Regions from separate parts of the Pseudoalteromonas sp. PSi26 genome, predicted to be linked through region 3. Evidence: predicted binding sites of a transcription regulator. Region 3 holds the regulator's gene; each other region holds the start of a gene.
The links. Region 3 encodes sigma-54, which starts transcription at its own class of promoters, with help from an activator protein. Its sites were predicted from a motif close to GTTGGCACGNNNNTNGNNT; they were not measured.
Positions count from the first base shown of each region.

Region 1: ACFI34_RS01470 (ferritin-like domain-containing protein) is a predicted target of sigma-54. The motif match lies at 3,863-3,881, and genes of this name have one in related genera.
Region 2: ACFI34_RS17145 (EF-hand domain-containing protein) is a predicted target of sigma-54. The motif match lies at 3,530-3,548, and genes of this name have one in related genera.

Region 1 is NZ_JBHNYT010000001.1:315,831-323,600, forward strand. Features, by position in the region: gene ACFI34_RS01450 (DUF3413 domain-containing protein) at 1-348, shown strand, start outside; gene ACFI34_RS01455 (DUF4124 domain-containing protein) at 447-932, shown strand; gene aceK (bifunctional isocitrate dehydrogenase kinase/phosphatase) at 1,075-2,793, shown strand; gene ACFI34_RS01465 (LysR family transcriptional regulator) at 2,810-3,748, shown strand; gene ACFI34_RS01470 (ferritin-like domain-containing protein) at 3,923-4,366, shown strand; gene ACFI34_RS01475 (ExbD/TolR family protein) at 4,619-5,014, shown strand; gene ACFI34_RS01480 (TonB-dependent receptor plug domain-containing protein) at 5,103-7,770, opposite strand, start outside.
Region 2 is NZ_JBHNYT010000020.1:8,413-16,182, reverse strand. Features, by position in the region: gene pepQ (Xaa-Pro dipeptidase) at 1-247, shown strand, start outside; gene ACFI34_RS17160 (YigZ family protein) at 305-919, shown strand; gene ACFI34_RS17155 (TrkH family potassium uptake protein) at 1,016-2,467, shown strand; gene ACFI34_RS17150 (flagellar brake domain-containing protein) at 2,504-3,166, shown strand; gene ACFI34_RS17145 (EF-hand domain-containing protein) at 3,627-3,839, shown strand; gene ACFI34_RS17140 (EF-hand domain-containing protein) at 3,977-4,189, shown strand; gene ACFI34_RS17135 (EF-hand domain-containing protein) at 4,270-4,485, shown strand; gene trkA (Trk system potassium transporter TrkA) at 4,553-5,929, opposite strand; gene rsmB (16S rRNA (cytosine(967)-C(5))-methyltransferase RsmB) at 6,015-7,310, opposite strand; gene fmt (methionyl-tRNA formyltransferase) at 7,303-7,770, opposite strand, start outside.
Region 3 is NZ_JBHNYT010000016.1:74,586-82,355, reverse strand. Features, by position in the region: gene ACFI34_RS15970 (ATP-binding cassette domain-containing protein) at 1-414, opposite strand, end outside; gene ACFI34_RS15965 (calcium/sodium antiporter) at 796-1,764, shown strand; gene ACFI34_RS15960 (KpsF/GutQ family sugar-phosphate isomerase) at 1,768-2,739, shown strand; gene kdsC (3-deoxy-manno-octulosonate-8-phosphatase KdsC) at 2,740-3,291, shown strand; gene lptC (LPS export ABC transporter periplasmic protein LptC) at 3,288-3,842, shown strand; gene lptA (lipopolysaccharide transport periplasmic protein LptA) at 3,832-4,368, shown strand; gene lptB (LPS export ABC transporter ATP-binding protein) at 4,365-5,090, shown strand; gene ACFI34_RS15935 (RNA polymerase factor sigma-54) at 5,160-6,659, shown strand; gene hpf (ribosome hibernation promoting factor) at 6,686-6,973, shown strand; gene ptsN (PTS IIA-like nitrogen regulatory protein PtsN) at 6,978-7,430, shown strand; gene rapZ (RNase adapter RapZ) at 7,450-7,770, shown strand, end outside.

The sequences.
Region 1 (7,770 bases), on a different contig from region 3:
GTAGTCACTACATCAACCTTATATACTTCTGATAAAAACATTGCAGAAGTAAATGGGCTTATCCAACCTAGCGATTTAATTACAACAAGCGTTGGCAAATACTTAAACTGCAGTGTCATTGCTAAGCAAACAATGCTCGGTGTAAATTTGTACAAGAAAAAAGATGACATGGGTGTTAACTACAGCCAAGGTGTTGTAATTGCATATAAAAAAGATCGAATAACTTTAATAGACTCAGATGGTAACTTTAAAAATATTTCTGCCGCTGAGGGGTTTTCTATTGAACAACGCTTAGATATCCCATTTTTAGTACAAAGCATTAAAAAGCTAAAAACCTTCTCTGAATAGTCATGATGTTAACCTAGCTTGCGATAATGCCAAGCTAGGTTATAGTTTTATAACACGTTAAATGCTTAGCAAAAAAAATACGTTCATGGATGGCTATTATGACTAAACCTACTTACCTTTTTATTGTGCTTGGTACTCTTTTATTGAGTACACACAGCAACGCAACAACCTACTACAAATGCGTGACCGAAAAAGGCACAACCTTTTCTCAGTTCCCCTGTGATAACCAAGCGACAGCTTATAAGGTGACTACAGCTAATGTCACAGAATCAGGGCCTGATGTTGATTATTCAAAACAATTAAATGCACTTGAACGAGAACAGCTTTTAAAAGGCTTAGAGGCCGAGCTACGAAGTAATAACCATAAGCTTGCTATTCTCGACAGAAACAAACAACGTAATGAATACAAGCAAAAGGAACGCCTAAATCATATTCTGGCTGACGAAGATAAAAAGCGAATTGCAAAAGACATTACTAAAAAACTGAAGCTAATAAATAAAGAATATAAAAAAGAAGTATCTACAGTCACCAAACGAATTAAAAAACTTGAGAAAAAAATTGAACGTTACAAAAAAAGTAATTAGCAAACATATTACTTAACTTACAATTTGCACTTTTAGTTTATCGATTAATTTAGCCCTAATTAATTTAGCTTGGTTTTAAACTTAAAATAACATACCCTTAACAAAATAGAGTATAAACTCTAGTGTCAATTAAGGAGTGCTAATGCAGCCACGTAGTATTGCTGAATTAATTTTAACTGGCTTTAAAAAGCACTATCAGCTTTTTCAAAAAATAACCGCTCAAGCGCCCCTTGCATTTGCCAAACAAGACTGGCAAGCAATTAATGATATTAGCCGTTTACGTATTAGTTATTACGATGAGCGTGTTAACGAAACAATACATACCTTAAAACAAGACCATCCTTCGCACGAACTTGACGAAACCCTTTGGCTTGAAGTTAAAAAGCTATACCAAGAGTTCTTGTGCTTTCACCCTCAGGCTGAACTTGCTGAAACATTTTATAATTCGGTGTTTTGCAGGCTTTACCATAGACGCTATTTTCATAACGATTTTATATTTGTACAAGCCACCCTAAAAGATGCGCCATCGGTTCCTGTTGAATCAGAATACCGAAGTTACTTTCCGGTTGTTGATGGTCTTAAACCCACAATTAAACGCATTATTAACCACTTTGACTTTAAAGCACCTTTTGTTGATTTAGAACGCGATATTCGTCTGCTAGTAAAAGCATTTTATAAGCAAGCTCCCGACACTCATCATCAAGCCTGGAAAATGCGCTTTGATATTTTGCATACCGCGTTTTATCGCAATAAAGCTGCTTACATAGTGGGACGGGTTGTGTCTGAAAGTGGTGTTCAACCGTTTATAATTGCTGTTCTTCATCACGAAGATAAAGGCTTATACTTAGATGCCCTACTCACTAAGTCATCACAGATGCGTGTTATTTTTGGTTTTGCCCGCGCTTACTTTATGGTTGAAACGCATGCGCCTTCTGCACTTGTACGCTTTTTAAATGAGTTAATGCCCAACAAAACTATGGCAGAACTCTATAACGCTATTGGCTTTCATAAGCAGGGTAAAACTGAGTTTTATCGAGAATTTTTAAATCATTTAACGCATTCGAATGACGAATTTACCATTGCACCAGGTACTCCAGGTATGGTGATGATGGTGTTTACCCTGCCTTCTTTTGGTTATGTATTTAAAGTCATTAAAGACAAGTTTGGTGAGAGTAAACCGTTTGGTCGCGACACAGTTTTAAAACGTTATCAACTCGTTAAAAGCCATGACCGGGTTGGTAGAATGGCCGACACAATAGAGTATTCAAACGTCGTATTTCCTTTAGCACGCTTTGATAGTAATTTACTTGAGCAGCTGCACAAAACAATTGGCTCATCGATGGTCATTGAAGGTGATTGGCTGATCATAAAGCATTTGTATATTGAGCGCCGTATGACGCCACTGAACTTATTTTTAGAAAATGCTGACGACGAAAGCGCTGCAGATGCAATAGAGGAATACGGCCAAGCATTAAAAGAAATGATAGCGGTTAATATTTTTCCTGGCGATATGCTATTAAAAAACTTTGGCGTAAGTAAACATAAGCGCATTATTTTTTATGATTACGACGAAGTACAATATTTAACAGACATGAATTTTAGAGCGTTGCCCAAGGCCAAGAGCTATGATGACTACTTAATGGATGAGCAAACCTACTCTGTTGCCCCGCAGGACGTTTTTCCTGAGCAACTTTGCACATTTGTAACACCAAACCCGACATACAAACAGTTTTTAATCAGCACACACCCTGAACTGATTGATGTTAACTTTTGGAAGCAGGCACAACAAAATATAAAAAATGGCCTAATAAATCATATTTACCCGTACCCGACAGCACAGCGTTTTATCCATCACTGGTAGGCGCAAGGACACACACATGAATATAAGCAAAATAGATTTAAACTTACTTGTATACCTCGATACACTACTTCGAGAGTGCAATGTTACACGCGCTGCAAATCAGCTTAGCATTACACAACCAGCTATGAGTAACGGCCTTAAGCGTCTTCGTAACCTTTTTAACGATCCTATTTTAGTTCGTACTAGCGATGGCATGGTGCCAACAGAGCGTGCCATAGAGTTACAGCCCGTTATTCGTGGCATACTTATGACACTTGAAGAAACTCTCGCACCAAATAGAGAGTTTGAAGCCAGCCAAAGTAAACGTGTATTTAGGATAATGGCCAGCGACTATGCAGCCAGCACACTTGCACCAAAACTACTGAGCAAACTGCACGAAGAAGCCCCAGATACAACGCTAGATATACTCACACCAAGCGATGTAACCTTTCATGATGTTGAAAACGGTAAAGTAGATATGGCAATTAACCGCTTTGAAAATTTGCCGCAATCGTTTCACCATAAGCGTATTTGGAAAGACAGCTTTTGCTGCCTAGTAAAAGCCGATAATCCAATAATCGAAAACTTCAGTCTTGATAGCTACCTAAAAGCGCGCCATATATGGGTAAGTAAAACAGGCTTTGGTGTTGGCGTTGGTATGGATCCTAAAGATGTGCAAAAGCTAGGTTGGGTTGATGAAGCACTTGCTCATTTTGGTAAACATAGAAACATTGCCACATTTACACGTAACTACCATGTAGCCATTCACTTGGCAAAAGAGCAAAACTTAGTGGCTACTTTGCCATCCAAAGCGGCCAATATTTATTTAGACGATGCCGGTCTTAAAATTTTAGAGCCCCCCTTTCCTATTCCTCCTTTTGAGTTAGACATGATCTGGAGCCCACTGCTACACAGAGATGCTAGCCATATTTGGCTTCGTCAAAAAGTAGCTGAAGTGGCCGATGAACTAAAATAAATTTATTACACGATTATTTGTAAGATTTGCTAGGCGTCATAGTGTTTTTTCGCCTAGTTATTTTCATAAACTCTATATACATATAAATATCAGTTACTTAAATCACCTTTTTAAAATGGAATGGCCCTTGCTTTAGTTATGATAAGTTTCATTCATAACATTAAAGAGGTCATTATGAACACCCTTCAAGGAACAGACGCTAATCATATTTCAGACATCATTCAAGTAATGAACAGCGGTATCGATTTTTACCAAAAAGCACAAGAGAATATTAAAGACCCTGCCATTGGGGCACTATTTCAGCGCATGATTGATGCGCGCAGAGTAAGTATTGAACGCCTGCAACCCTATGCTATTAACGAGCAAGGCGAGCGAGAAGAAGGCTCTTCATTTGCTGTTGAAGTACGCAGAGCATACACCGCGCTTCTTACCACGTTTAGTTCAAACAACGACAGCACCTATGTAAGCGAGCTTGAAGAGGTAGAGGACAAAACCTTAGCGGAAATTAAAGAAGCGATGGATAAACCACAACCAGCCGATTGTGAAGCCGCGCTTGCCGCAACACTTCTTACAATGCAAAGCTGTCATGCTGAAATGAGCCGTATGCAAAAAAGCTAAATAACCTGAATCATACTTTAAATACTCAATAGGTTATTACTTATACAAACCCAGCGATAGGCTGGGTTTTTTATTGCTTTAAAATCATTCAACCTGTTTTAGCAACATATCAAAACATAATTTATACAAACATTTAATGTTATTAGAATATTTATTTAACTGTATTATTTTTCAGCTGTGCTAGCTTTGTTAATAGGATCCTAAAAACCTCGCTGTGGCGCCGCAGCTTTAATTAAAATAGTAAGGTCCAATATGAAAAATAAAACAGCTAAACTGCAAAGTAACGCCGACGTAGACATGACCCCAATGCTTGATATTGTGTTCATACTGCTCATATTTTTTATCGTTACTACCTCATTTGTTAAACCCGTCGCCATTGAATTAAATCGCCCATTAGACAAACCAAGTATCGAAAAACAAAGTAAAAATGCAGTTTTCAGTATTGATGCAAATAATGGCGTTTACTTTTCAGGGAGGTTAATTGACTTGGAGCAAGTGTCGAACAACTTAGCCATGTTTGCAGCTAAATATGAAATAAGTTCTGTGCTCATAAAAGCAGATGAAAACAGTAAACACAATACGCTGATGACTGTGATGAATAACATTAAAGAGTATGATAACTACGCGATTAGCTTGGTATCTGATTAAAGCCTGTTAGCTAATCAGTGTTAAATATAAAACCAAAAAAAGGGCCTTGCGGCCCTTTGAGTTAAATAACGAAAGGGAGAGTTATTTATTAAAAGCGGTACTCTGCACCTACATAGTAGTATGCGCCGTTAAAGCCAAAAGGTGCTGAACGACGAGAGTATTCAAACACACCATTACTACTTACAACAGTATTACCGTTAGCATCTACAATTGTGCCTGTTCGGGAGTTGCCAATTTCATTTTTGTCTGGGTATACATCAAACAAGTTATTAGCGCCCACATTCACAGATAGGTTTTCGTTAATGAAGTAATTAACTTTTACGTCTGTTAGTATTTCGGCACCGTATGTTTGACGGCCACCGTCTTCAACTGTGTATTCACCAAAACGATTAAGCGACAGGTTAATTGTCCAGTCTTCGTTTTGATAAAGCGCACTTAAGTTAATACGATCTTCTGGTTGCCATTCTTCAATAATCGAAATTTCTTGATCTGAAAACACGCTTTCAACTGGCACAGTTTCAAGACCAGAACCTGATGGTGTAAATAACGAAACAACTTCAGTTTCTGTAAAGTTTGCAGCAAGGGTAAAATCAAGTGTGCCACCAAATCCTTCAGTGTTGTAGGTTGCAACAAAATCTATACCGCTGGTTTCTGTGTCTGCACCGTTTAAGAAAAACTGGCCTGCACCCGCACCAGAGCTAACAAGCGCTGCGTCTAAACTAGTAGAAAGCCCTTTACCTAAACGGTTACTAATAACAATTCGGTCATCAATATCGATTGAGTAGTAATCTACCGTTACGTTAATGCTGTCTGTAACGTTATACACAATACCTAAGCTACGGTTTTGAGACTTTTCTTCTTTAAGTTTTGGAATACCTAAACTTTGCGCCAGTGTTGAGTCGTTTCTAAACGTGCCCACTTCTTCGGCTACTAATGTGCCATTTGGACCTACAACAAACTGTGTACTAATGTTGTTAAAGTAAAGCTGTTGCATAGATGGTGCTCTAAAGCCTGAGCTTAATGCGCCACGTAATGAAATATCGTCTGTAATTGCCCAGTTACCTGCTAACTTAAAGTTAACCGTATCACCAAAGCCTTTGTAGTTATCGTAACGAAGTGCGCCCGATAAAATAACGTCTTCAATAACATATGCTTCAGCGTCTAAGTAAAACGAAATTACATCGCGTGACTCATCTACTGAAGATGCAGGTGACGAACCACCAAAGCCTTGCGTGCCACCAGAAGCATTTTCGCTGCCAACACCGCCGCTTAAACCGCTGTAAATACTTACGCCGTTATTTGTATCGTAGTCACGATAAGCATACTCATTACCTGCTAAAATACGGTACTCGTCGGTACGCATTTCTGCGCCCATTGCTAGCGAGTAATCGTCAAAGTTTTGAGTGAAATCTAAATTAATTGTTTGCAGAGACAATTCCATGCCATAAGCATACGCTTCACGCGGGATAGTCGCACGAATGTCAGCCGCGCTTAGGCCCTGTTCGTAACGTAAAAAGTTAGCGTATGACGCGTTAATTGTATCGCTCGTTGTGTAGTCGATACTGTTTTCACCGTACGTGTACGATAAATCAAGGCTTGAGTCGTTATCAAACTCTGTTTTGTAACCAAAGTTGTAAGAAATATCATCAATGGTGGTATTTATTTTTGGTAAAAAGCCAAGTGGAATTGTTGCGTCGCCATCTTGTAATACCGGGTTGCCACCCGCATTAGCATTGTGACGGAAAAACGCGGCCGATTCGTTATCGCGCGTTGAGTATGTGATAAACCCATATAATTCGCCATCGCCTAGTTCATAACCCGTATTTACTGTTAAACCAAACTGTTGCGAATCAGCATCACCAATTCTAAATGTATTACGATCGGCTGTTAATTCACGCGGATCACCTGCCAGTAAAGTCCCATCGCTGAGTTCTTCACAGCCGTAAAACTGACACGAACCATGCAAACCCGCACGATTAGTTGGTGCACGGTCACGGTAGTTAATCGTTGTATTTAAATAACCATTGTCACCCAGTGCAAACCCTTTATTGAAGTCAACGTTAACTGTTTCGCCGTCACCTTCAGAGTATTCACCGTAGTTAATGGCTGCTTTGCCACCTTCACTACCATCTTTTAATACAATGTTGATAACACCAGCAATTGCATCAGACCCATATTGAGCAGCCGCACCATCGCGAAGTACTTCAATGCGCTTAATAGCAGATGCCGGTATAGCATTCATATCGGTACCGGCAGTACCACGACCAACCGATGTATTAATATGGATAATACTAGCTTGATGACGACGTTTACCGTTGATCAACACCAATGTTTGATCGGGACCTAAACCACGTAACGTTGCAGGTCTTAATGCATCGGTACCGTCGCTAATAGATGAACTTGAAAAATTAAATGAAGGCGCAATTGCTTGTAGCATACGACCCACTTCAGTCTGGCCTGTATTTTCAAGTGCTTCAGCACTTAAAATATCGACCGGAACGGGTAAATCTTCAACCGAACGTCCTGCTACCCGGCTACCAACAATTGCAATTTTTTCGATTTTTTCTTGAGCAACGTCTTCTGCTGCATTTACACCTTGAGAATTTACCGCCAGTAATGCCGGTAATACTGCTGCACTGACTGCTGAAAGCTTCATCATGTTGTTATCATTCCTGTTGATTTGTTTGAGTTTTATACTCAGTAATCCATTTTGATCAACAACCGCATCGAGCTCAGTCCCCACTAGCAATGCCTCC
Region 2 (7,770 bases), on a different contig from region 3:
TCCAGAAGGTCACCCATTTTTACGTTGTACACGTATGATAGAGAAAAATCAGGTGTTTACTATTGAACCTGGTTTGTACTTTATTGATTCGTTGTTAGGTGATTTAGCGCAAACTGACAACAAGCAATACATCAACTGGGATAAGGTTGAAGCGTTTAAACCTTATGGCGGTATTCGTATTGAAGATAACATTATTGTGCACGACGATAGTTTAGAGAATATGACGCGCGACTTACACTTAGATTAAGTGAGAAGTTAGCGAGAGAAGGGGCCTAATGGCCCCATTTTTTTGGTTAAGTAAAATATGTCAGAATATAAATACCCAGCCGGTGCTGTGTTTCACCAAGAAGAAATTAAAAAAAGCACGTTTATTGTGCATATTGCACACACTCCCGATTTAGCCGCAGCTAAAGCTTTTATTAAAAGTATTGAAGATAAATACAGCGATGCTCGGCATAATTGTTGGGCCCATGTGGCAGGTAACCCGGGTGGCAGCCACGTCTATGGTTTTTCAGATGATGGTGAGCCAAATGGTACGGCCGGTAAACCAATGTTAAATGTGCTGGTGGGATCAGGGCTAGGTGAAGTTACTGCCGTGGTGACCCGGTATTTTGGAGGGATTAAACTTGGAACTGGCGGGTTAGTGCGTGCTTATGGTGGATCGTTAAATAATGCATTAGCCAAATTAGACACCGTACTTAAAGTTCCAAGTGTTGAGCTACTTGGCAGCAGTGAATACAGCATGCAAGGCGCAATTGAGCAGCTACTTAAAACGCACTACCAAGTGCTAAACATTGAAAAGCAATTTACTGCTAATATTGATTGGGTGATCACCATTGATAGCCGCCAAGCACAGCAAGCAATTAAAGATATTTTTGATTTAAGTCACGGCGCAGTTGAGTTAACCATTAAAGAGTAATAACCTACACAAGTTGCATGTAATGCATATTCATTCTATTTAACCAGGCTAATGCAGTTGAGCCTGAATTTACTAATAATAAAAGCGATTAGCTAAATGCAATTTCGTACCATCATAAAAATTCTTGGGCAACTTGTTGCGCTGTTTAGTATTACCATGGTGCCACCTGCTGTGGTGTCTTTAATTTATAAAGATGGTGGTGGTGTTCCTTTTGTTTTAGCGTTTATTTTCAGTATTATTATTGGCTTAATAGCGTATTACCCAAACCGACATGAAAACGGGGATTTGAAAGCCCGCGAAGGCTTTTTAATTGTGGTTTTGTTTTGGTTGGTACTGGGGGCATTCGCATCCTTGCCTCTTATCTTTTTACAAGAACCTAATTTATCCCTTGCTGATGCGGTGTTTGAAGCCTTTTCGGGTTTAACAACGACAGGAGCTACGGTGCTGACGGGGATTGAATATTTACCCAAGTCAGTGCTGTTTTATCGCCAGCAATTACAGTGGTTTGGCGGTATGGGGATCATTGTATTAGCTGTTGCAATATTGCCCATGCTAGGTGTTGGTGGAATGCAGTTGTATCGTGCTGAAATCCCCGGCCCAGTAAAAGACTCAAAAATGACCCCTCGCATAGCCGATACCGCAAAGCATCTTTGGTATATTTATGTGTCGTTAACCATTGCCTGTATGTTGGCGTATTGGGCGGCAGGAATGGACTGGTTTGATGCCATTTGTCATGCATTTTCTACCGTCGCCATTGGTGGGTTTTCGACTTATGATGCTTCTATGGGCCATTTCGATAGCCCGGTTATTAACTTCATTTGTGTATTCTTTTTAATCATTGCCGCTATTAACTTCTCCTTACACTATGCTGCGGTGGCAAGCCGGAATGTGCAGGTCTACATTCGCGACCCCGAGTTTAAAGTATTTTTATGCATTCAATTAGCGCTGGTGGTTATTTGTTTCACTGTGTTGTCGTCGAACGAGATATACGCCAATGGTGATGAAACCCTTGACCAAGCACTATTTCAAGCGGTGTCTATGAGTACAACGGCGGGTTTTGCTACCGATAACTTTTCAACATGGCCGCTGTTTTTACCTATTTTATTAATATTTTCGAGCTTTATTGGTGGCTGTGCAGGGTCTACCGGGGGCGGTATGAAAGTGGTACGCGTGTTTTTACTTTACCTGCAAGGCGTACGTGAGCTAAACCGCTTAGTACATCCTCGTGCTATTTATTCAATCAAACTTGGCCGTAAAGCATTGCCTGATAAGGTTGTAGAGGCTGTGTGGGGGTTCTTCTCTGCCTATGCCTTAGTATTTATTATTATTATGCTGGCGCTTATGGGTACGGGAATGGATAATATAACGGCGTTTTCGGCTACGGCGGCGTGTTTAAATAACTTAGGCCCAGGGTTGGGTGATGTTGCCTCGCATTATGGTGCAATAACCGACGGCGCTAAATGGTTGCTGACTATTGCAATGGTATTTGGCCGACTAGAAATTTTTACTTTGCTTGTGTTATTTACGCCTACGTTTTGGCGCGGATAAAACACAACGTTTTACTACTATGTTTATGGAATGGATATGCCAGCAACGCATGCAGACAAATTAAATAATATACCGGTTGGTAGTTTAGTTGACTTAGAAATATTAACACCCACTAGCAGTAAGCGCGTGAAAACAGAAATGGTAGGCTTGCTTGATGAAAAGTTTATTATTTTAAACTTTCCTACAGCTAAACGTTTACCGGGCGCAAATGATTACTTACGAGATGGCGTCACCGTGGTTGTAAGGGCATTAATAGAAGGTGACGATGGACAAATAATTGCGTTTAGACAGCAAATTAAATCTATTGCATCTCACCCCGTTAGGCTGATTTTTATAAACTACCCCAAGCAAGTTCAGCTATTTAGTTTACGTTCGCAAACACGCATTCCAACTCTATTACCTGCAAAACTTAAACTCAGCGATGACAAGGTACTCGATGGTGTTATAAAAGATATTTCGCTAACAGGGGCTATGTTTGATGTAAAAACTGACGCTGATCTAGAAAGCATCAAAGACTCACAATGCACTGTGGTATTAGGTAGTAATAGCAAAGGCTTTGAAGGCGAAGTGTGCAGCGTGAAAGATTATAATGCAGGCGTGCGTTGCGGTATTAAGTTATTAGCCAGTAAAGAAGAGATGAAAGCTTTTATGAAAGAGCACTTTATTGACCCCGCTATGATAGAACTCGATGCCGATTAGGTTTTAATGTCGCTATTTTGCAACAAAATAGCGACTTTTTACTTTATGAACGAAAATAAATTATCAGCCTTTAAATTATTATTTTTTATTAAATAAAAACAGAGATATAGCATTCAAAATTTTTATATTTTATTTTTACACCTTGTTCAGTTTAAAACTTACCTGATCAATACCTAACACATCCTTAACTATTCAAGTTGCCTGGCTTTGTGGTTTTTTATATGAAACCTAACTAACTGATTTTTATTAACTTACCAATTTTAACTAAACCTGCGTTGCTAAATAGCTACAAAAATAATGCTTAAATTTGCACTTTTTTCAGTATTTAACACGTAAGGTACTGAAAAATATTAACTAATAAATATTGGCATTTAAGTTGTAATAGTCTGGTTTTACTAATCGAAAAACGTGATTAACAGTAAGTACCAATCACTCACATACAACTTGAAGGATACATACTATGAAACGCATTAATAAAACATTAGCACTTATCGCTCTCGCTTCTTCGTCAGCCGCTTTTGCAGGCTCTGACTTTAATACACTCGATGTAGACGGCAATGGCGCTATTAGCCAAGCTGAGGCATCGGTTGATGCAAAATTAATGAGCATGTTTTCAGAGCTCGATACTGACCAAAACGGTGAGTTATCAAAAGAAGAGTTTTCAAAAGCTTAATTAAATAACAAGCATCCTGAGTTGCCAAAGACAACCTAAGTAGGCAAGGGAGCCTTCGAAAAAGGATAACAAGGAAGTGAAGCTATTTTACGAGTTAATTAAATCATTTTTTAAATAGAATTTTGAAGGATTAAGTCATGAAACATTTAAACAAAGCATTAGCACTTATTGCATTAGCGTCTTCTTCAGCTGCGTTTGCTGCATCAGATTTTGACAGTTTAGATACCGACGGCAGTGGTGCAATTAGCCCAAGTGAAGCGGCAATAGACACTGATTTAATGGCTGAGTTTACAGAGCTAGATACAGATGGCAATGGTGAACTTTCTAAAGAAGAGTTTGCAAAATTTTAAAGTTAACCGGTATTGGTTTAGCTATTTTTCACAGACAGGGATCTTAGAAAAGGATTTCTCATTTTACTAGGAACATCACTATGAAAACATTAAATACAACACTTGCGGTTTTAGTTTTAGCGTCTTCTTCAGCAGCTTATGCAGCGGTAGACTTTGCATCGTTTGATAGCAACAGTGACGGTGTTATCAGCATGGAAGAGGCAAAAGTAAACTCACAACTAGTGAAAATTTTTAAAGATTTAGACACAGATGGAAATGGTGAGCTTTCTAAAGAAGAGTTTGCCAAAGTACAGTAATATCAATATACCCCAATCATACTCCACTAAAGCCGCCATATTCAGCGGCTTTTTTGTGTTTAATGCGTTATAAAAATATAGCACTTACTTGGAAGAGCTTTTCTACTACGTTGATATGTTTTTTATCAATTAAAAACATAATCACGTGATCGCCCGACATAATAATGGTGTCGTCGTGGGCAATGAGTACATCGTCGTTACGCACAATGGCCCCAATAGTTGTTCCGGCTGGTAGTTTTATATCGGCAATTGCACGGCCAACTACTTTGGAGGTATTTTCATCACCATGAGCAACTGCTTCAATAGCCTCTGCAGCCCCTTTACGCAATGAATACACGTTAACAATATCACCTCGACGTACATGGGTTAACAATGCAGAAATTGTTGCCTGTTGCGGTGATATAGCAATGTCTATTTCGCCACCTTGAACTAGGTCTACATACGCACCACGTTGAATAAGCACCATGGTTTTTTGCGCGCCCATGCGTTTGGCAAGCATGGCCGACATAATATTGGCTTCATCGTCGTTGGTAACGGCAATAAACACATCCACTTGTTCGATATGTTCTTCAGAAAGAAGTTCTTGATCGGAGGCGTCGCCACAAAATACTACCGTATTGTCGAGCATTTCTGAAAGCTGTTCAGCACGTTCTTTACTGCGCTCTATTAGCTTAACGGTGTGATTTTTTTCAAGAGAGCGAGCAAGGCCTGCACCAATGTTACCACCACCGGCAATCATTATTTTTTTGTATGAACGCTCAAGCTTCTGCAGTTCGTTCATTACGGCGCGTATATGTTTGGTTGCTGCGATGAAGAATACTTCATCGTCGGCTTCAATAACGGTTGTACCGAGCGGTTTAATGGCTTTGCCTTGACGGTAAATAGCTGCAACGCGAGTTTCTACATTGGGTATATGCTCTTTTAATGCAGATAAGGCATAGCCTACTAATAAACCACCGTAATAGGCTTTTACTGCAACTAGCGAGAGCATACCATCGGCAAACTGCAATACTTGCAATGCGCCAGGGTAGTCAATTAAGCGGCGAATATACTTAGTGACTAACGCTTCTGGGGCAATGTAATGATCGATTGGTAAATCATCGTTTTGGAAAAGTTTTTCACGGTATTTTAAATACTGCTCAGAGCGAATTCGGGCAATTTTAGTGGGTGTATTAAAAATACTATACGCCACTTGGCACGCCACCATGTTTACTTCATCTGAGCTGGTTACCGCAATAATCATATCTGCATCCTCTGCACCAGCGCGACGCAATACATCAGGGTGGGCACTGTGCCCCATTACACCTTGGAGGTCATATTTATCTTGCAGTTCGCGTATACGGTTACCGTCAATATCTACAACGGTAATTTCGTTTTGTTCGCCTACTAAGTTTTCAGCTAGCGTGGCGCCAACCTGTCCAGCACCGAGTATGATTATTTTCATTATTTACCAGTGTATTAAGTAGTAATAAAAAGCCATTTTTAAATTTAAAAATGGCTTGTTGTACGCGTTATTAAGCCCTATTTAACTAGGCTTTTTTAACCATTTTAGCGTAATAAAAACCATCACTTTCACCCGGAAGTAGCTGTAAACCTGGTGTGGTGAGGGTGTCTTTATCATGCAGTGGAATATGCTCTACGTCATCGTTATTAGCTAAAAATTTAGCAACTTGTTGTTGGTTTTCTTTTGGAAGAACCGAACATGTTGCATATACCAATGTACCACCAGGCTTGAGTAGAGGCCAAATGCTATTGAGTATATCGCCTTGTAGTGCGGCTAAGTCTTCAATGTCGGATGCACGACGTAGCCATTTTATATCAGGGTGGCGACGAATAACGCCGGTTGCTGAACAAGGCACGTCTAATAAAATACGATCGAACTGTTCATCGTCCCACCATGTGTGCGGTTGCGATGCATCACCACATTGTAGGTCGGCACCTAAACCTATACGGGTTAAGTTTTGCTTTACGCGTTCAAGGCGAGTGGCATCGCTATCAAGTGCAAGTACGTCGGCGTCGGCAAGCTCTAATATATGGCATGTTTTACCGCCAGGTGCTGCACAGGCATCTAAAATAACATCATCATCTTTTGGCTCTAAAAAGCGAGCAGCTAACTGCGCTGCTGCATCTTGCACTGAGCAAGCACCCGTATCAAACTCAGGAAGTGAAAAAACATCACGCGGCTTGGCTAGTTTAATCCCATCTATAAAGTTTGGGTTTAATGTATGTTCTATATCGTTAGCCGTTAGCATATCGCTGTATTCTTGCGTGCTAAATTGTGATTGATTTACACGTAACCACATTGGCGCTTGTTGCTGGTTTTCTTCAAGTATGGCTTCCCAGTTTTCTGGGTAGGCTTCTTTTACCTGTTTAATAAACCAATTGGGGTGGTTGTATAAACACACTGGAATAAGCTTTGCTTTTTCTTCAAGCTCTGCTTGCTGGCGTTGAAAGCTACGTAAAATAGCATTTATTAACCCTTTTAATCCTAGTGCGCGCATTTGACCCAGTGCATTTACGGTCTCGCTTATTGCTGCATGCGGTGGAACGCGCATGTGCTGCAATTGATAAATACCTACGTAGAGTAAAAACTGAAAAATTCTGCGTTTACCTTTTAGTGGGCTTTCTACTAAATGTTGGCAGTAGTTTTCAAGGCTAGGTAAGTAGCGTAATACGCCATAACAAATTTGCTGTAACAGTGCTTTGTCTTTTGGTGGTAAACCTTGGCTTGCAAATGGTAGTTCTTGATTAAGCGAAGCGCCTTTATCAACCACGTTATATAAAGTCTCAGCGGCTAGCGCTCGTACGTTTTGTACTTTATTCATTATTTTCGCCTAATAGTGTGCCAGGGCTAACCCAGTCACTGCGACCATTTAAAAAGTCGCTAATTGCCATTGGTTTTTTACCTTGCGGTTGTAACTGAGTAATACTTAAAGCGTGTTCACCACAGGCAACCACAACACCGTTTTTATCACTTGTTAAAATTTCGCCTGGCTTACCTGATTGATCAACTACTTTCGCTTGGTATATTTTTACGGTTTGTTCGCCCATTTGGGTAAAACACACTGGCCAAGGATTAAAAGAGCGAATATTACGTTCTATTTGCACGGCGCTCATAGACCAATCTATATTTGCTTCTTCTTTAGAGAGCTTTTTAGCGTAGTTAGCTAGCTCATCATTTTGAGGCTCAGGGGTAATGTCACCATTAGCTAGCTTATTAACGGTGTCGATTAATGCACTAGGACCTAACTCTGCTAGTTTGTTATATAAACTGGCACTGGTTTC
Region 3 (7,770 bases):
AGCTCCGCGTAAACCCACAGCCTGCAGCTTCATTAACACCACTAAACGAATAAGATCTTCACTTAGTTTTGTGTGCTCACGAATCGGAAAAGCAATATTGTCAAACACAGACATGTCGGTAAACAAGGCACCACTTTGAAATAGCATGCTCATTTTTGTACGCGCTTCGTATAATTCTGAACGCGTCATGGAAGGAATACTGCCACCTTCAAATAAAATATCACCCGAATCAGGTTTTAATTGACCACCAATTAAACGCAACATCGTGGTTTTACCAATACCGCTTGGCCCCATAATCGCAGTGATTTTGCCTTTAGGCACACTAAAGCTCATATTTTTATATATGACCCTATCGCCCCTGGAAAAGCTAACATCCTTGACTTCTACTATTGATTGCGACAAGTCGCTCTCCATAAAAATGTTCACTAGTGCCCCTATTTTAAATCTTTTTGATCCAATATGGAAAAAACAATTCGTAAGATTTTGTAATGTACGTTTAAAACACACATTAAGACTCACTCATCTTCACTTAACCAACACTTAAACTGGGGTCTGTTACCTATTAAGGTTAAATTTTCAGCAACCTATTTAGAATTTTGGCAAGTCAGTACCTGGTGGTGTAGTTATTCCCCATACATCAGCAAAACTTTAATACTGAAAGCCTAACAGCCCCGACTAATTAATTTAGTAAAATGAATTAGTCTACGTAGTTGACCTTACTCTTTTATTTATACTTTCATCGTGGCATTTGTTACTATTCGCGCCATTCCTATTTTGAATAACTGGCTTAATACAATGGTTACCTCGTTTGTTATTTTGATTCTTGGTTTTGCAGCCCTAGTTTGGAGTGCTGACAGGTTTGTTTATGGTGCGGCCGCACTGGCTAAAAACTTTGGCGTACCAACCTTAATTGTTGGTTTGACTGTTGTTGCCATGGGCTCATCAGCACCTGAAATGATGGTATCAGCCTCTGCTGCATTAGCTGGAAAAACAGACACAGCGGTAGGTAACGCAATTGGCTCAAATATCACAAATATTCTACTGGTATTAGGTATTACCGCTTTATTTAGGCCTCTTAGCGTTTCTTCCAGTACATTAAAACGTGAAATCCCGTTAGTGCTTATCGTATCTCTAGCTACTTGGTATATTTTTTCAGATAACTACTTTTCGCTTGCTGAAGGGGTTGCCTTATTAATTGGTTTTGTCGTCTTTATTGGCGGGCTGATTATTGTTTCGCTACGTGCTAAAAATCAAACAGACCCATTTGTATCAGAAGCATGTGATGAAGTACCCAATGACGTACCAACAAAAAAAGCAGTAATTTGGTTAGTTATTGGTATGGTATTACTCCCTGTCAGTGCACATTTTTTAATAGAATCAGCGGTCGATATCGCGAAATATTTTGGCCTAAGCGATTTAGTCATTGGCTTAACAATTATTGCAATAGGTACTAGCTTGCCTGAGCTTGCAGCTTCAATTGCAGGTGTGCTAAAAAATGAAGATGACTTAGCACTGGGTAATATTGTTGGCTCTAATATTTTTAATATTCTTGCTGTGCTGCCTTTCGCAGGCATTATTAACCCTTCTATTATTGACCCGTCGGTTGCTAACCGCGACATACTTTTTATGATTGGTGCCACGGTTGCGCTTATTATCATGTCATTGAACTTTAGAGGTGCTCAACGCATCAATAGAGTAGAAGGCGGCTTATTATTAATCGCTTTTTTAGGCTATCAAGGGTATATTTTCAGTCAAGTAGGGTAAGTAATGGCAACGCTAAATTTTATTGAACAAGGCCTACGTGTATTAGACATAGAGCGCCAAGCATTGAGTGATATTGCACAATATGTGGATGAAAATTTTCATCAAGCATGTCAGTTAATATACGACTGCCAAGGCCGAACTATTGTTATAGGCATGGGAAAGTCAGGTCATATTGGTAATAAAATAGCGGCTACATTAGCAAGTACTGGCAGCCCTGCATTTTTTGTACACCCAGGTGAGGCAAGCCATGGCGACTTAGGTATGATCACTAAAAATGATGTGGTTATGCTAATTTCTAATTCTGGTGAAACAAGCGAAGTCCTCAATATAATTCCCGTTTTGAAACGCCTTGGCGCAAAAATGATAGCCATGACAGGCAACGCTAGCTCAACAATGGCAACGCTTGCAAACGTACATATTTGCATAAAAGTACAAAAAGAAGCCTGTTCGTTAGGCTTAGCACCTACAGCAAGCACAACAGCAACACTTGCAATGGGCGATGCCATGGCGGTTGCACTGTTAGAAGCCCGCGGTTTTACAGCTGATGACTTTGCGCTATCTCACCCCGGCGGCAGTTTAGGTAAACGTTTACTACTGACCCTAAAAGATGTCATGCATAGCGGTAAAAACACACCTATTATTAATGTTACTCAAACTATAAAGGATGCACTGATAGAAATGTCAGCAAAAGGCCTAGGCATGACAGCTATAGTTGATTCTCAGCAGCAACTTGTAGGGCTCTTTACCGACGGTGATTTACGCCGTATTTTAGAACAAAGAATTGATATACATACAACACAAATAGATGTTGTAATGACCAAATCCTGCACAACGGCAACGCAAGATATTTTGGCCGCTGAAGCACTTAATATTTTGGAGCAAAAGCGTATTAATGGTTTAATCATCGTTAATGAACAAAACCACCCTATCGGTGCATTAAATATGCAAGACTTACTAAAAGCAGGAGTATTATAAATGCAATTTGAAGAGCTCTATCAACCATTGAGTGAAGACGCAAAAGCACGTGCAAAAAAAGTAAAGCTACTTATTTGTGATATTGATGGTGTGTTTTCTGATGGTCGCATTTATTTGGGTAACCAAGGTGAAGAGCTCAAAGCATTTAATACAAAAGATGGTTTTGGCATTAAAGCGCTTATTAATAGCGGCTTTGAAGTTGCGGTAATTACTGGACGCCACTCAAAAATAGTACAACAACGTATGACAAGCCTAACAGTACAACACATATATCAAGGCCAAGAAAATAAGTTACTCGCTTACGAAGAACTAAAAACAAAGCTCAATTTAAATGATGAGCAAATTGCCTACATTGGTGATGATGGCCCAGACATGCCAGTGATGGAGTTAGTAGGGTTTGCCGTTGCTGTGAATGACGCCCATCCGCTTATAAAACGTTTAGCACATTATACAACACAAATGCTGGGTGGCTTTGGTGCCGTGAGAGAACTTACCGACCTACTAATGCTTGAAAATAACAAACCTTTGACCACAAAAGGGACTAGTTCATGAATGCTGCGCGCATAATATTAAGCGTTTTATTCATCAGCTGTATGGTTTGGCTTTGGTACCCTTATTTCACACAAGTAAATTTACCACAACAAACCGAAGCAGACATAATTGCAAAGCCCGATTACACAGCCATAGAGCTAAAACAAACAGCGTATGACGAAAATGGGAAAATCAGCCATAAAGTAACGGCAGCGCGAATGGAGCTATATCAAGAATTAGGGTTTACCTTTTTTGATGAACCTATTTTTACGCTATACAACAACAAACAAACATGGCGTATTAACGCTAATGAAGCAACATTATACGAAGGCAGACAATTAATATTAGAAGGTAACGTTGTTGCTAGTAATTTAACTGATAACGCAATGATAGATAAAATTAATGCTGATAACATTCAGGTAGATATAAAATTACTAACGATGCAATCAGAGCAGCCTGTCATTATTACTGGGCCCAATTTAAAAATCACCGGTAAAGGCTTAGAAGCCGATTTAAAAACCGAAGTGATAAAATTAATTAACCATACGCGAACTATTTATTATGACCAATAAACTATCAACACTCTTTATTATTCCAACATTTTTACTTGCATTAGGTACTAATGCCGCTGAACCAACAGCGCCACTTTCTGCAAATCAGATTTCGATTAGTGCGGATAAACAAGAGGGTCAACTAAAAGAAAACGTAGGTATCTTCGAAAAAAATGTTGAAATTATTCATGGCGACAGAAAAATTACCGCAGACCGCCTTGAGGTTCACAAGCGCGATGAGCTAGGCGACAACAAGCAACTGTTAATTGCCACAGGTACACCTGCATATTTTGAAGAAAAACAAGCCGACGGCACAATAATGAGCGCCAGCGCTAATGAAGTTAGGTACGATGTTTCAACGCGTTTTTTAACATTAATTGGAGATGCAGAGATATCTCAAGCTGGGCAAAAAATGAATGCTAAAAGCATTACCTATGATATAGAACAGCAGCTTATTAGCGCCGAAAAAGATGAAAGTTCAACAGACCGTGTACACACTATCTTAGTGCCTGTGGAGCCTAAAAAAAATGACAAAGGCCAACCATGAGTACATTAAAAGCAGAGCTACTAGCCAAAAGCTACAAAGGCCGTGAAGTTGTAAAAAATGTGGGCTTAGAAGTTAAAGCTGGCAGTATTGTAGGCTTGCTTGGGCCAAACGGCGCAGGTAAAACAACAACCTTTTACATGATTGTAGGCTTAGTCCCTAGCGACAAAGGCAAAATATCTATCGACGAGAATGATATTACGCTTTTACCTATGCATAGTCGTGCTAGATTAGGCATTGGCTACTTACCACAAGAGTCGTCTATATTTAGAAAGCTAACGGTGTATCAAAACTTAATGGCTATTTTAGAAACTCGAAAGGGGCTCACTAAGCAAGCCAGAGAAGATACACTGAATAATCTATTAGATGAATTTAGCATTCAACACATTCGCGACAGCAAAGGTATGGCATTATCGGGCGGAGAACGTCGTAGAGTGGAGATTGCACGTGCTTTAGCTGCAGATCCAAAGTTTATTTTGTTAGACGAACCATTTGCCGGTGTTGACCCTATCTCAGTATTAGATATTAAAAAAATTATTGAACACCTAAAAAACCGTGGTATTGGCGTATTAATAACAGACCACAATGTGAGAGAAACCCTTGATGTTTGTGAAAAAGCCTACATTGTTTCTCATGGGGAACTGATTGCTTCTGGTACCCCTGAACACGTATTAAATGATAAAACTGTACGCGATGTATATTTAGGCGAGCAATTTAGGCTGTAACATTTACGCCTTATTTATAAGCATCTGCTAGTATTAATTATAACAACTTAAAAGGATTGTTAGAGATACATGAGGCAATCACTACAGCTGCGCATGGGCCAGCAACTTACAATGACACCTCAGTTGCAACAGGCTATTCGCTTGCTGCAATTAAGCACATTGGATCTTCAGCAAGAAATACAAGAAGCGCTCGACAGCAACCCATTACTTGAGGTTGAGGAGCAAGACTATGCCGATGACCTTGCGGGCAAAAATGAGCAAAAAGCGGATAACGATGAAGTTACAGTAAGCGCATCTGCCGATGAAGCCCCCAGCGAGTTCGAACAAGACAGTGGTGAAGCCCTTGCTAAAGATACCGTAAGTGACGACATGGCAATGGACGTTAGCTGGGATGAGTACATGAGTGCAGCCCCTGCATCCTCTTCAGGCCCAATGCCTGAAGATGAGTCTATATATCAGGGCGCATCAACTGAAACGCTTCACGAGTACTTAATGTGGCAATTACAATTAACGCCATTTAGCCCTACAGATGAAGCCATTGCTATTGCAATAGTTGAAGCGGTGGATGATTCAGGCATACTGACACTCAGTTGCGAAGAGATTTTAGAGAGCTTTAATCAAGATAACGACGATGACGTTGAGGTTGAACTTGATGAAATAGAGGCGGTTTTAAAGCGCATTCAGCTATTTGACCCAGTGGGTATTGCAGCACGAAGCTTACAAGAATGTTTATGTATTCAGTTAAATCAGTTTGATAAAGGCACCCCTTTTATTGATGAAACAAAAATGATTTTAACCGAGCACATAGATTTGTTAGCTGCTCGCGACTACCGTACATTAATGAAAAAAACGAAGCTCAAAGAAGATGAGCTTAAAGAAGTAATGACACTTATTCATACGCTTAATCCAAAGCCTGCAGACACAATAGTGCGAGAAGAGTCTGAGTATGTAATACCTGATGTGTCGGTTAAGAAAATTAAAGGCCGCTGGGTAGTTGAACTAAACCCAGACAGCATGCCAAAAATTCGTGTAAACAGTCAGTATGCTGCAATGTCGCGTACAGTTAAATCGAGCGGTGATAGCCAATTTATTCGCTCACATTTACAAGAAGCTAAATGGTTTATAAAAAGTTTAGAAAGCAGAAACGACACGCTTTTAAAAGTGACAAACTGTATTGTAAAGCAACAACAAGGCTTTTTTGAACACGGCCCAGAAGCCATGAAACCTATGGTTTTAAATGATGTTGCCGAAATGGTAGAAATGCACGAATCAACAATTTCGCGTGTAACTACTCAAAAGTATATGCACACACCGCGTGGAATATTTGAGCTTAAATACTTTTTCTCAAGCCACGTAAGCACCGAAAATGGTGGGGAATGTTCATCTACAGCGATACGTGCACTTATTAAAAAATTAATCGCAGCAGAAAACTCAGCAAAACCATTGAGTGATAGCAAAATTGCGGATATATTGGCTGAGCAAGGAATTAAAGTAGCAAGACGTACAATCGCAAAATATCGCGAATCTCTTGCTATTCCACCGTCAAATCAGCGAAAGAGCCTGATTTAAGACGCTAAACAAAGAGGGTAATGCTTATGCAACTAAATTTAACTGGTCGTCATGTAGAACTAACTGATTCATTAAGAGACTATATAAATACCAAATTTGCGAAGCTAGAAAGGCACTCTGATCATATTAATAATGTTCATGTCATTCTTGATATAGAAAAATTAAATCAAAAAGCAGAAGCAACTATTCATGTAAGTGGTGCTGAACTATTCGCATCCACTGAACATCAAGATATGTATGCAGCGATTGATTCACTGATTGACAAGCTTGACCGTCAAGTCATTAAACACAAAGAGAAGCTTGCTCGACACTAATATGATGAAACTAAGTTCACTTATATGCCAGGACTGCAGCAAAGCTGCGGTCCTTTTTAATAGTAAAAAAAGAATTTTAGAGTTTATTAGCGAGCTTGCTCACGATAAATTACCGTATTTGTCTCAACAGGATATTTTAGGCGCCTTGTTAACTCGCGAAAAGCTAGGTAGCACAGGAATAGGAAGAGGCATAGCTATTCCACATGGTCGAATGAGCGGCGCACAAGAACCTTTAGCATTGGTGTTAGTAAGTGAAACACCGATTAACTTTGATGCTATAGACAATCGACCTGTTGATATTTTTGTTGCACTCATCGTACCTGATGGTGATAACCAGCAACACTTAAAGACGCTAGCAACGATAGCTGATAAACTAAAAAATAAAGAATTTTGCAAGCAGCTACGCTGTGCTAAATCGGACGCCGAGCTGTATCAAATTATTGTTGACCAATCTTAATAAATTTAAAAGGTGATTAATGGAGTTGATTATCATAAGTGGCCGTTCTGGTTCTGGTAAGTCGGTTGCTTTACGCGTTGTTGAAGATCTAGGTTATTATTGCGTAGATAACATCCCCGTAAATTTATTACCTTCTTTGGTAAGAAGCGTTTCTGATAACTACGATAAAATTGCAGTTAGTATTGATGTGCGAAATTTGCCAAAAGAGCAAGATGAATTTAATCACATCATTGAATATTTACCGGGTTTTACAAAACCAACACTATTTTATTTAGACAGTGAAGATCAAACATTAATAAAACGTTTTTCAGAAACAAGACGCTTGCACCCTTTATCAATC